One region of the Streptomyces sp. NPDC002825 genome, then DNA from elsewhere that is predicted to be linked to it. Evidence: predicted binding sites of a transcription regulator. Region 1 holds the regulator's gene; the other holds the start of a gene.

The links. Region 1 encodes HspR, which represses chaperone genes until heat shock. Its sites were predicted from a motif close to TTGAGNNNNNNNNNCTCAA; they were not measured.
Region 2: lon (endopeptidase La) is a predicted target of HspR. The motif match lies at 1,573-1,591, and genes of this name have one in related genera.

What each region holds. Positions count from the first base shown of each region.
Region 1 is NZ_JBEOVH010000001.1:235,914-240,086, reverse strand. Features, by position in the region: gene ABT041_RS01140 (Rieske (2Fe-2S) protein) at 5-322, opposite strand; gene ABT041_RS01135 (hypothetical protein) at 331-546, opposite strand; gene ABT041_RS01130 (helix-turn-helix transcriptional regulator) at 679-1,659, shown strand; gene ABT041_RS01125 (heat shock protein transcriptional repressor HspR) at 1,729-2,172, opposite strand; gene dnaJ (molecular chaperone DnaJ) at 2,177-3,349, opposite strand; gene grpE (nucleotide exchange factor GrpE) at 3,383-4,027, opposite strand; gene dnaK (molecular chaperone DnaK) at 4,024-4,173, opposite strand, start outside.
Region 2 is NZ_JBEOVH010000009.1:136,647-140,819, reverse strand. Features, by position in the region: gene ABT041_RS14815 (TetR/AcrR family transcriptional regulator) at 1-190, shown strand, start outside; gene ABT041_RS14810 (hypothetical protein) at 204-725, opposite strand; gene ABT041_RS14805 (GNAT family N-acetyltransferase) at 835-1,482, opposite strand; gene lon (endopeptidase La) at 1,614-4,025, shown strand; gene ABT041_RS14795 (DUF4240 domain-containing protein) at 4,126-4,173, shown strand, end outside.

The DNA of each region.
Region 1 (4,173 bases):
TCGCTCAGGCACTGCGGGGGGTGGCGGTGATGGCCTCTGGCTCGATCAGCTGGTGGTCGCGCTGATCGAGATTGACGAAGATCATGCCGTACCGGATGGCACAGCGGATGGGCTGCGGAGCGCCGCGGGGACGGCGCAGACAGCGGTACGCACGGACGTCTTCGTCCTGTTCACGGGCGACGACGATCGGCTCTCCGAAGAGCGTGACCTTCAGCGAGTCGCCGCGGTGGGGGATGGCCGTGGCGAGATCGACGAAGTGCCAGCCGGAGCGATAGGCCGAGGCCATCTCCCTGCGGAACCTGGGGTCATCGGGAACATTCATGTGCCCGACTAGCTCCAGCCGGGGTCCTGCGCGGGGGCCACGCTCCAGCCCGGGTCATCGACGAGCGTGGGTGCCGCGAGGTGCCAGCCCGGGTCGAGCTGAGCGGCCTGCACCTGCGCCGGCTCCGAGTGCCAGCCCGGATCCGGGGTCACTCCCACCGCGCCCACTGTGGCGGCCGCGATGAAGGCGACTCCGGCCGCCGCGCGTATGAGCTTCTTCATCATCACCGAGCAACCTCACTTGAAGGCAACGTCTGTTTCCAACCCCCGCGAGTAAGACGATGGCTTACTCTCTGCGCCTGCACCACCAAACCCAGGCATCATGTTCCTGAGATGCAGGAGCCTGGGGGTGTACATATGCGGAAACAAGCGGACGAAACAGGTCACCCTCATTCGCACGCCGAACTGTGCGAAGCGGGCTCCGAGCTGTACGCGGCCGCCCTGCGGACCGGGCGAATACCCCGGTCAGAGGCGGTCGAGGCACCGTGCCTCCTCGACCTCTCGCTGCTCCACCCCGACCCCGACGACGCGCAGTGGCTCCGGCCGGTTCCGCCCTCCGCGGCCCTCGCCCAGCTGCTCCAGCCCATCGAGCGGGAGATACTCGACCGCCGGCGGCGCACCGTCGCCCTGTCGGACGCTTTCGAGCCGTTCATGGCCATCAGCGCCCACGACTCACCCACCACACACGCCATCACCGTCCTCGAGGGCATCGACCGCATCAACTCGACCCTCGACCGCGTCGTGGCCGACTGCCGCAGCGAACTCCTCACCGTCCAGCCGGGCGGCGGGCGCCCCGCCCAGGCCCTCAGCGAGGCCCTGGACCGCGTCTCACCCCTCCTGGGCCGCGGCATCAGCATGCGCACCCTCTACCAGCACACCGCGCGCCACACCGAGCTCACGCTCACCTATCTGGAGCACGTCGGGCCCGAGGTCCAGGTCCGCACCCTCGAAGAGATCATCGACCGGCTGATCATCGTCGACCGCGAGGTCGCCTTCATCCCGGCCCGCAGCGACCGCCAGGTCGCCCTGGAGCTGCGCCACCCCGGCCTGGTCGCCTACCTCGGCGGCGTCTTCGACCAGTTCTGGCAGCTGGCGGTGCCGATACGGGAGGAGATCCCGTACGACATCAAGACCGACGGCATCGGCGGCGTCCAGCGCTCCATCGCCAAGCTCCTCGTCGAGGGGCACGTCGACGAGGCCATCGCCCGCCGGCTCGGGATGAACGTGCGGACCTGCCGGGCGCACATCGCCAAGCTCGCCGCCGCCCTCGGCAGCGGGAGCCGGGCCCAGCTCGGCTATCTGATCGCCCAGTCCGGGATCCTCGAACGGGACAGCTGAACGGTCCGGGACACGACGAAGGCCCCCTCCACCGACCGGTGGAGGGGGCCTTCGCGCCGCGTACGGGAGCTACTCGCCGCGCTTCGGGCGCCACACCACGAGGGCGCTCGCCTGCTGCACGTCGGTGTACGGCACCAGATCCCGGCGGTACGAGGCGTGCACCTGGGCCTCGCGCTGGCGCAGCGTCGCCGCCGCGCCCTCGACCGCCGCCGACAGCTCGGACACACGTGCCTGGAGCGCCGCGACCTGGTTCTCCAGTTCGATGATCCGCTTGATTCCGGCCAGGTTGATGCCCTCGTCCTGCGACAGCTGCTGCACCTGACGGAGCAGCTCGATGTCACGGGCCGAGTAGCGCCGTCCCCGTCCGGCCGTGCGGTCCGGGGAGACCAGGCCGAGCCGGTCGTACTGCCGGAGGGTCTGCGGGTGCAGGCCCGAGAGCTGGGCCGCCACCGAGATGACGTACACCGGCGACTCGTCGGTCAGTTCGTACGGATTGCGTCGGCGCCCTTCCACCGGGTCACGCTCCCTTCGCGGCCTGGAACAGCTCGGCCCGGGGGTCCTCGGAGGCGGTCGCCTCGCGGAAGGTCTCCAGAGCCTCGCGTGCCTTGTCGTCCAGCTCCTTCGGCACCGCCACCTCGACCGTCACGAGGAGGTCGCCGCGCGTGCCGTCCTTGCGGACCGCGCCCTTGCCCCGGGCGCGCATGGTCCGGCCGTTCGGCGTGCCCGCGGGCAGCTTGAGCGTGACCGCGGGGCCGCCGAGGGTCGGCACCTTGATCTCGCCGCCGAGCGCCGCCTCCGAGAAGGAGACCGGCACCGTCACGGTGAGGTTGTCGTCCTTGCGGCCGAAGACCGGGTGGGCGTCGACGTGCACGACGACGTACAGGTCGCCGTTGGGCCCGCCGCGCTCGCCCGGCGCTCCCTTGCCGCGGAGACGGATCTTCTGGTTGTCGCTGACGCCCGCGGGGATGCGGACCTGCATGGTGCGGGAGGACTTGGCCCGGCCGCTGCCCTTGCAGACCTCGCAGGGGTTCTCGGCGATGAGGCCGCGGCCCTTGCAGTCCACGCAGGGGTCCGTCAGCGAGAAGGAGCCGCTGCCGCCGCGCGAGACCTGCCCGGTGCCGACACAGGTCGGGCACACCCGGGGCGTGCCGTTCTTGTCGCCGGTGCCCGAGCACGCCGTGCACGGCTGCTGGCTGGACATCCGCAGCGGTACGGTCGCGCCCTCGATGGCCTCGGTGAAGCTGAGCGTCACCTCGGACTCGATGTCCTGGCCGCGCCGCGGCTGCGTGCGGGCGCCCGCACCCCCGCCGCGGTTGAACAGGCCGCCGAAGACGTCCCCGATGCCGCCGCCCCCGAAGCCGCCGGCTCCGCCCTGGGCGCCGCCGAAGAGGTCGCCCAGGTCGAAGTTGAACGAGCCGCCGCCTCCGGGGCCGCCGGCCCGGAAGCCGCCGTTCCCGAAGAGGGCGCGGGCGTCGTCGTACTCCTTGCGCTTCTTGGGGTCGCCGAGGACGTCGTTCGCCTCGGAGATCTCCTTGAAGCGCGCCTCGGCGCTCGCGTCACCCTTGTTGGCGTCCGGATGGTTCTCGCGGGCGAGCTTCCGGTACGCCTTCTTGATCTCGGCCTCGGTGGCGTCCTTGGGGACGCCGAGAACCTTGTAGTAGTCCTTCTCGACGAAGTCCTTCGTGCTCATCGACGTCCCTCCTCCCGCGCACGGGTACGGCTGTTACTCGCTGTCCTTCTCGGACTTGTCGGACTTGGCGTCTTCCGAGTCCTCGGCCTTGCCCTGGGCCCCCGGCTGGGGCTCGGCGACGGCCACGCGGGCGGGCCGGATGGTCCGCTCGCCGATCCGGTACCCCGGCTGCAGGATCGCCACGCAGGTCGTCTCGGTGACGTCCGGCGCGTACGAGTGCATCAGGGCCTCGTGGATCGTCGGGTCGAAGGGCTCGCCCTCCTTGCCGAACTGCTGCAGACCCATCTTGGCGACGACGGTCTCCAGCGATTCGGCCACCGACTTGAACCCGCCCACGAGCTCGCCGTGGTCCCGGGCCCGGCCGACGTCGTCGAGGACGGGAAGCAGCTCGGACAGGAGGCTCGCGACGGCGATCTCCTTGACCGTGACCCGGTCCCGCTCCACGCGGCGGCGGTAGTTCTGGTACTCGGCCTGGAGCCGCTGGAGGTCGCCCGTGCGCTCGGTGAGCGCGGTACGGGCCTGGTCCAGCTGCGCCAGCAGGGCTACGTCCGTAGCGTCCCCGGCCGGGGCCGTCGAGTCCTCCTCGGTGGAGTTCTCGACGGCCTCGGCGGCGTCGTCAGGGGTGGCGCCGGAGGGGACGTCGGGCTTCTCCTCGAAGCCCGGGGTCTCCTCGGTCACGCCTGGCCACCCTTCGGCTTCTCGTCGTCGACGATCTCGGCGTCGACGACGTCGTCGTCCTGCGCCTGGGCCTGGCCCGCGTCGCCGCCGGCGGCCTGGGCGGCCTGGGCGTCGGCGTACAGCGCCTGGCCGAGCTTCTGCGAGAC
Region 2 (4,173 bases), on a different contig from region 1:
GGAGAAGGCGGTGCGCTCGGGCGAGCTCCGCGCCGACACCGACTGCCTGGCCGTCGCCCGGGAACACCTCGCCGTGATGGACGGCCTGCAGATCCAGTGGGCCCTCGACCCGTCCTCGATGGACATGCCGGCCCGGGTGGGCGCCTACCTCCGGCGCCGGTACGCGGAGATCGCGGCGCCCTCGGAGTGACGGGGCCTCCCGCTCACGGGTTCGTCGGCGGACCGCCCTCCGGAAGGGCGGCGAAGACGCGCTCGAGGGCGGGCGGACGCTCGTGGTCGTCCGCGACGACCAGGCGGTGGCGGTAGGTGACGTAGTACTGGAAGCCGTCCGGGATCGGGCTGCCCGTGGGGCGCTCCGGGACCAGGGCGAACGCGGGGTCCTCCAGGGCCGCCCGCAGTTCGGCCGCCTCGGCGGGGGTCTGCTTGCCGGTCCGGGGCGGCTTGGTGCCGGAGCGGCTGGTCCAGCTGCCGTCGTAGTGGACGACGAGCTGGTTGCGGACGCCGGCGAGACCGCCGTTGACGACCACCTCGACGAGGACCTCGCCCGGCTGCGGGTCCGCCGCCGGTGTGCCCGGCTCCGTCGTCGGGGTCGGCGCGCTGACGCTCGACGGCGACCCGGGTGCGGACGGCGTCCCGGGGCCGCAGCCGCTCACGCCGCCGGCCAGGATCCCCGCGAGCAGCAGGGCCCCGCACCACGTCCACCTTCCCCGTACGCCTCGCACCATGGATCGAGCATGCCCCGACCGGGGCCCCGCGCGCAGCCGGACGGGAAGGATTCCCCCGTCGCACCGCAGGACGGGACCCTCCCGGGCCCCCGGTCGCCCACCGGTCCCGTCAGTCCCCCTCCGGTCCCGTCCGGACGATCCCGGTGAGCGGCCCCCGGTAGCGCCAGTCCAGCGAGTCGTACAGCGCGAGGCCGTCCGTGGTCGCGGCGAGCACGCCGGTCTCGGCGCCCGCCTGCGCGGCGGCGGCCTCCAGGGTGCGCATGACGTTCGCCCCGAGGCCCCGGCGCCGGTGCGCGGGGTCCGTCTCGATCTGGTCGGCGACGGCGGTGGAGCCGGTGGGGGCGATCTGGCCGCGCGCGGCGAGGGTGCCGTCGGGGGCGAGGATCCGGACGCGGATGACGCCGTCCTCGACCTCGGTGGTCCTGGCGTACCCCTCGGGCGGCGCGGGGCGGGCGCCCGGGTCCAGCGGCTTGACCATCATGAAGCCCGGGTCGTCGGGGACCGTCCACCCCTCGGTGATCCACGCCGCCGCCTCCTCGGGGCCCGCCATCACCTTGAGCCAGCTGTACGGCGCGGTCAGCCGGGCGCACAGCGCGCCGACGGAGGCCGCGTCGGGGGCGGGCAGCACGTGCCGCACGACGTGCCGGGGCAGACCGACGTCGATCCGGTAGCCCCAGGGCTCGGGGACGGCCAGCGGGGTGCCCCGAGAGACGGTCCACCCCGCCACCCAGGCATCGGTAATAGCTCCTATATCCATTGAGCCATTACATCGGCTCCATGTGGACGTGTGTGGCGGTGATCGCTCAGAGCGAACGAACGTCCGGGAACATCCCCGTGCTCACAAGCATTGAGTGCGTATAGCTCAACTTGACTGCCGAAGGGGAGATCATGGCTTCTGAGTCCATGGCGTCCGTGCCGCTCACTCTGCCTGTGCTGCCGCTCGACGACGAGGTCGTGCTGCCCGGAATGGTGGTGCCGCTGGACCTGTCCGACACCGACGTACGGGCCGCCGTCGAGGCCGCCCAGGCCGCAGCCCGCACCGGAGCGGGCAAGCCCCGCGTGCTGCTCGTGCCGCGGGTCGACGGAACCTACGCCGGCACCGGCGTCCTGGGCATCGTCGAGCAGGTCGGGCGGCTGTCCGACGGCGATCCCGGCGCGCTCATCCGCGGCCTCGGCCGCGTCCGCATCGGCGCCGGCACCACCGGCCCCGGCGCCGCCCTGTGGGTCGAGGGCAGCACCGTCGAGGAGGCCCTGCCCGACCCGTTGCCCGGCTCCGTGACCGAACTGGTCAAGGAGTACAAGGCGCTGGCCACCAGCTGGCTCAAGAAGCGCGGCGCCTGGCAGGTCGTCGACCGCGTCCAGCAGATCGACGGCGTAGGCGCCCTCGCCGACAACTCCGGCTACTCGCCCTTCCTCAGCGTCGAGCAGAAGGTCGAACTCCTGGAGACCGCCGACCCGGTCGCCCGTCTCAAGCTGGCCACCGCCCAGCTCCGCGAGCACCTCGCCGAGCAGGACGTCGCCGAGACCATCGCCAAGGACGTCCAGGAGGGCGTCGACAAGCAGCAGCGCGAGTTCCTGCTCCGCCGCCAGCTCGAAGCCGTCCGCAAGGAGCTCCGCGAACTCAACGGCGAGGCCGAGGGCGAGGAGTCCGACGACTACCGCGCCCGCGTGGAGGCCGCCGACCTGCCCGAGAAGGTCCGCGAGGCCGCACTCAAGGAGGTCGAGAAGCTGGAGCGGTCCAGCGACCAGTCCCCCGAGGGCTCCTGGATCCGCACCTGGCTCGACACCGTCCTCGAACTGCCCTGGAACGAGCGGACCGAGGACCGCTACGACATCCGCGGCGCCCGCGCCGTCCTGGACGCCGAGCACGCCGGCCTCGACGACGTGAAGGAACGGATCACCGAGTACCTGGCCGTCCGCAAGCGGCGCTCCGACCGCGGCCTCGGCGTCGTCGGCGGCCGCCGCGGCGGAGCCGTCCTCGCCCTCGTCGGCCCGCCCGGCGTCGGCAAGACCTCCCTCGGCGAGTCCGTCGCCCACGCCATGGGCCGGAAGTTCGTGCGCGTCGCCCTCGGCGGCGTACGGGACGAGGCGGAGATCCGCGGACACCGGCGTACGTACGTGGGCGCCCTGCCCGGCCGGATCGTGCGCGCCATCAAGGAGGCCGGGTCCCTGAACCCGGTGGTCCTGCTCGACGAGATCGACAAGGTCGGCTCCGACTTCCGCGGCGACCCCGCGGCGGCGCTCCTCGAAGTCCTCGATCCGGCGCAGAACCACACCTTCCGCGACCACTACCTGGAGGTCGAACTCGACCTCTCCGACGTCGTCTTCCTGGCCACGGCCAACGTCCTCGAAGCCATCCCCGAGGCGCTCCTCGACCGCATGGAGCTCGTGCGCCTCGACGGCTACACGGAGGACGAGAAGATCGTCATCGCCCGTGACCACCTGCTCCCGCGCCAGCTGGAGCGGGCCGGTCTCGAGTCCGGCGAGGTCGTCCTGGAGGAGTCGGCACTGCGGAAGCTGGCCGGCGAGTACACCCGCGAGGCCGGCGTCCGCACCCTGGAGCGGTCGATCGCCCGGCTGCTCCGCAAGGTCGCGGCCCAGCACGAACTGGGCGACCGCGAGCTGCCGTTCACCATCGGCCCGGACGACCTGCGGGAGCTCATCGGGCGGCCGCACCACGTGCCGGAGTCGGCCCAGGACCCGGCGGAGCGGCGGACGGCCGTGCCCGGTGTCGCCACCGGACTCGCCGTGACCGGCGCGGGCGGTGACGTCCTCTTCGTCGAGGCCTCCCTCGCCGACCCGGAGACGGGCGCCGCCGGTCTGACCCTCACCGGCCAGCTGGGCGACGTGATGAAGGAGTCCGCGCAGATCGCGCTCTCCTTCCTCCGCTCGCACGGCGCGGAGCTGGAACTGCCCGTCACCGGCCTCAAGGACCGCGGCGTGCACATCCACTTCCCGGCGGGCGCGGTGCCCAAGGACGGGCCGAGCGCGGGCATCACCATGACGACCGCCCTCGCCTCCCTGCTGAGCGGCCGGCTCGTCCGCACGGACGTGGCCATGACCGGCGAGGTCTCCCTCACCGGCCGGGTCCTGCCGATCGGCGGCGTGAAGCAGAAGCTCCTCGCCGCGCACCGGGCGGGCATCACCACGGTCGTGATCCCCAAGCGGAACGAGGCCGACCTGGACGACGTCCCGGCCGAGATCCTGGAGAAGCTGGAGGTCCACCCGGTGACGGACGTCCGCCAGGTCCTGGAGATCGCCCTCGCCCCGGCGGTCGTGCCGGTGGACGTGGCCGCGTAACTCCCCACCCGCCGGAGCGGGGTGCCGGTCCCGGCACCCCGCTCCGGCGCGCCGGGATCTCGTTACCCGGATGTCAGTCGGGACTGGCATGCTCGTACGCATGAACGACGACGCCTTCTGGGCTCTCATCGACGAGTTGAGCCGCCGC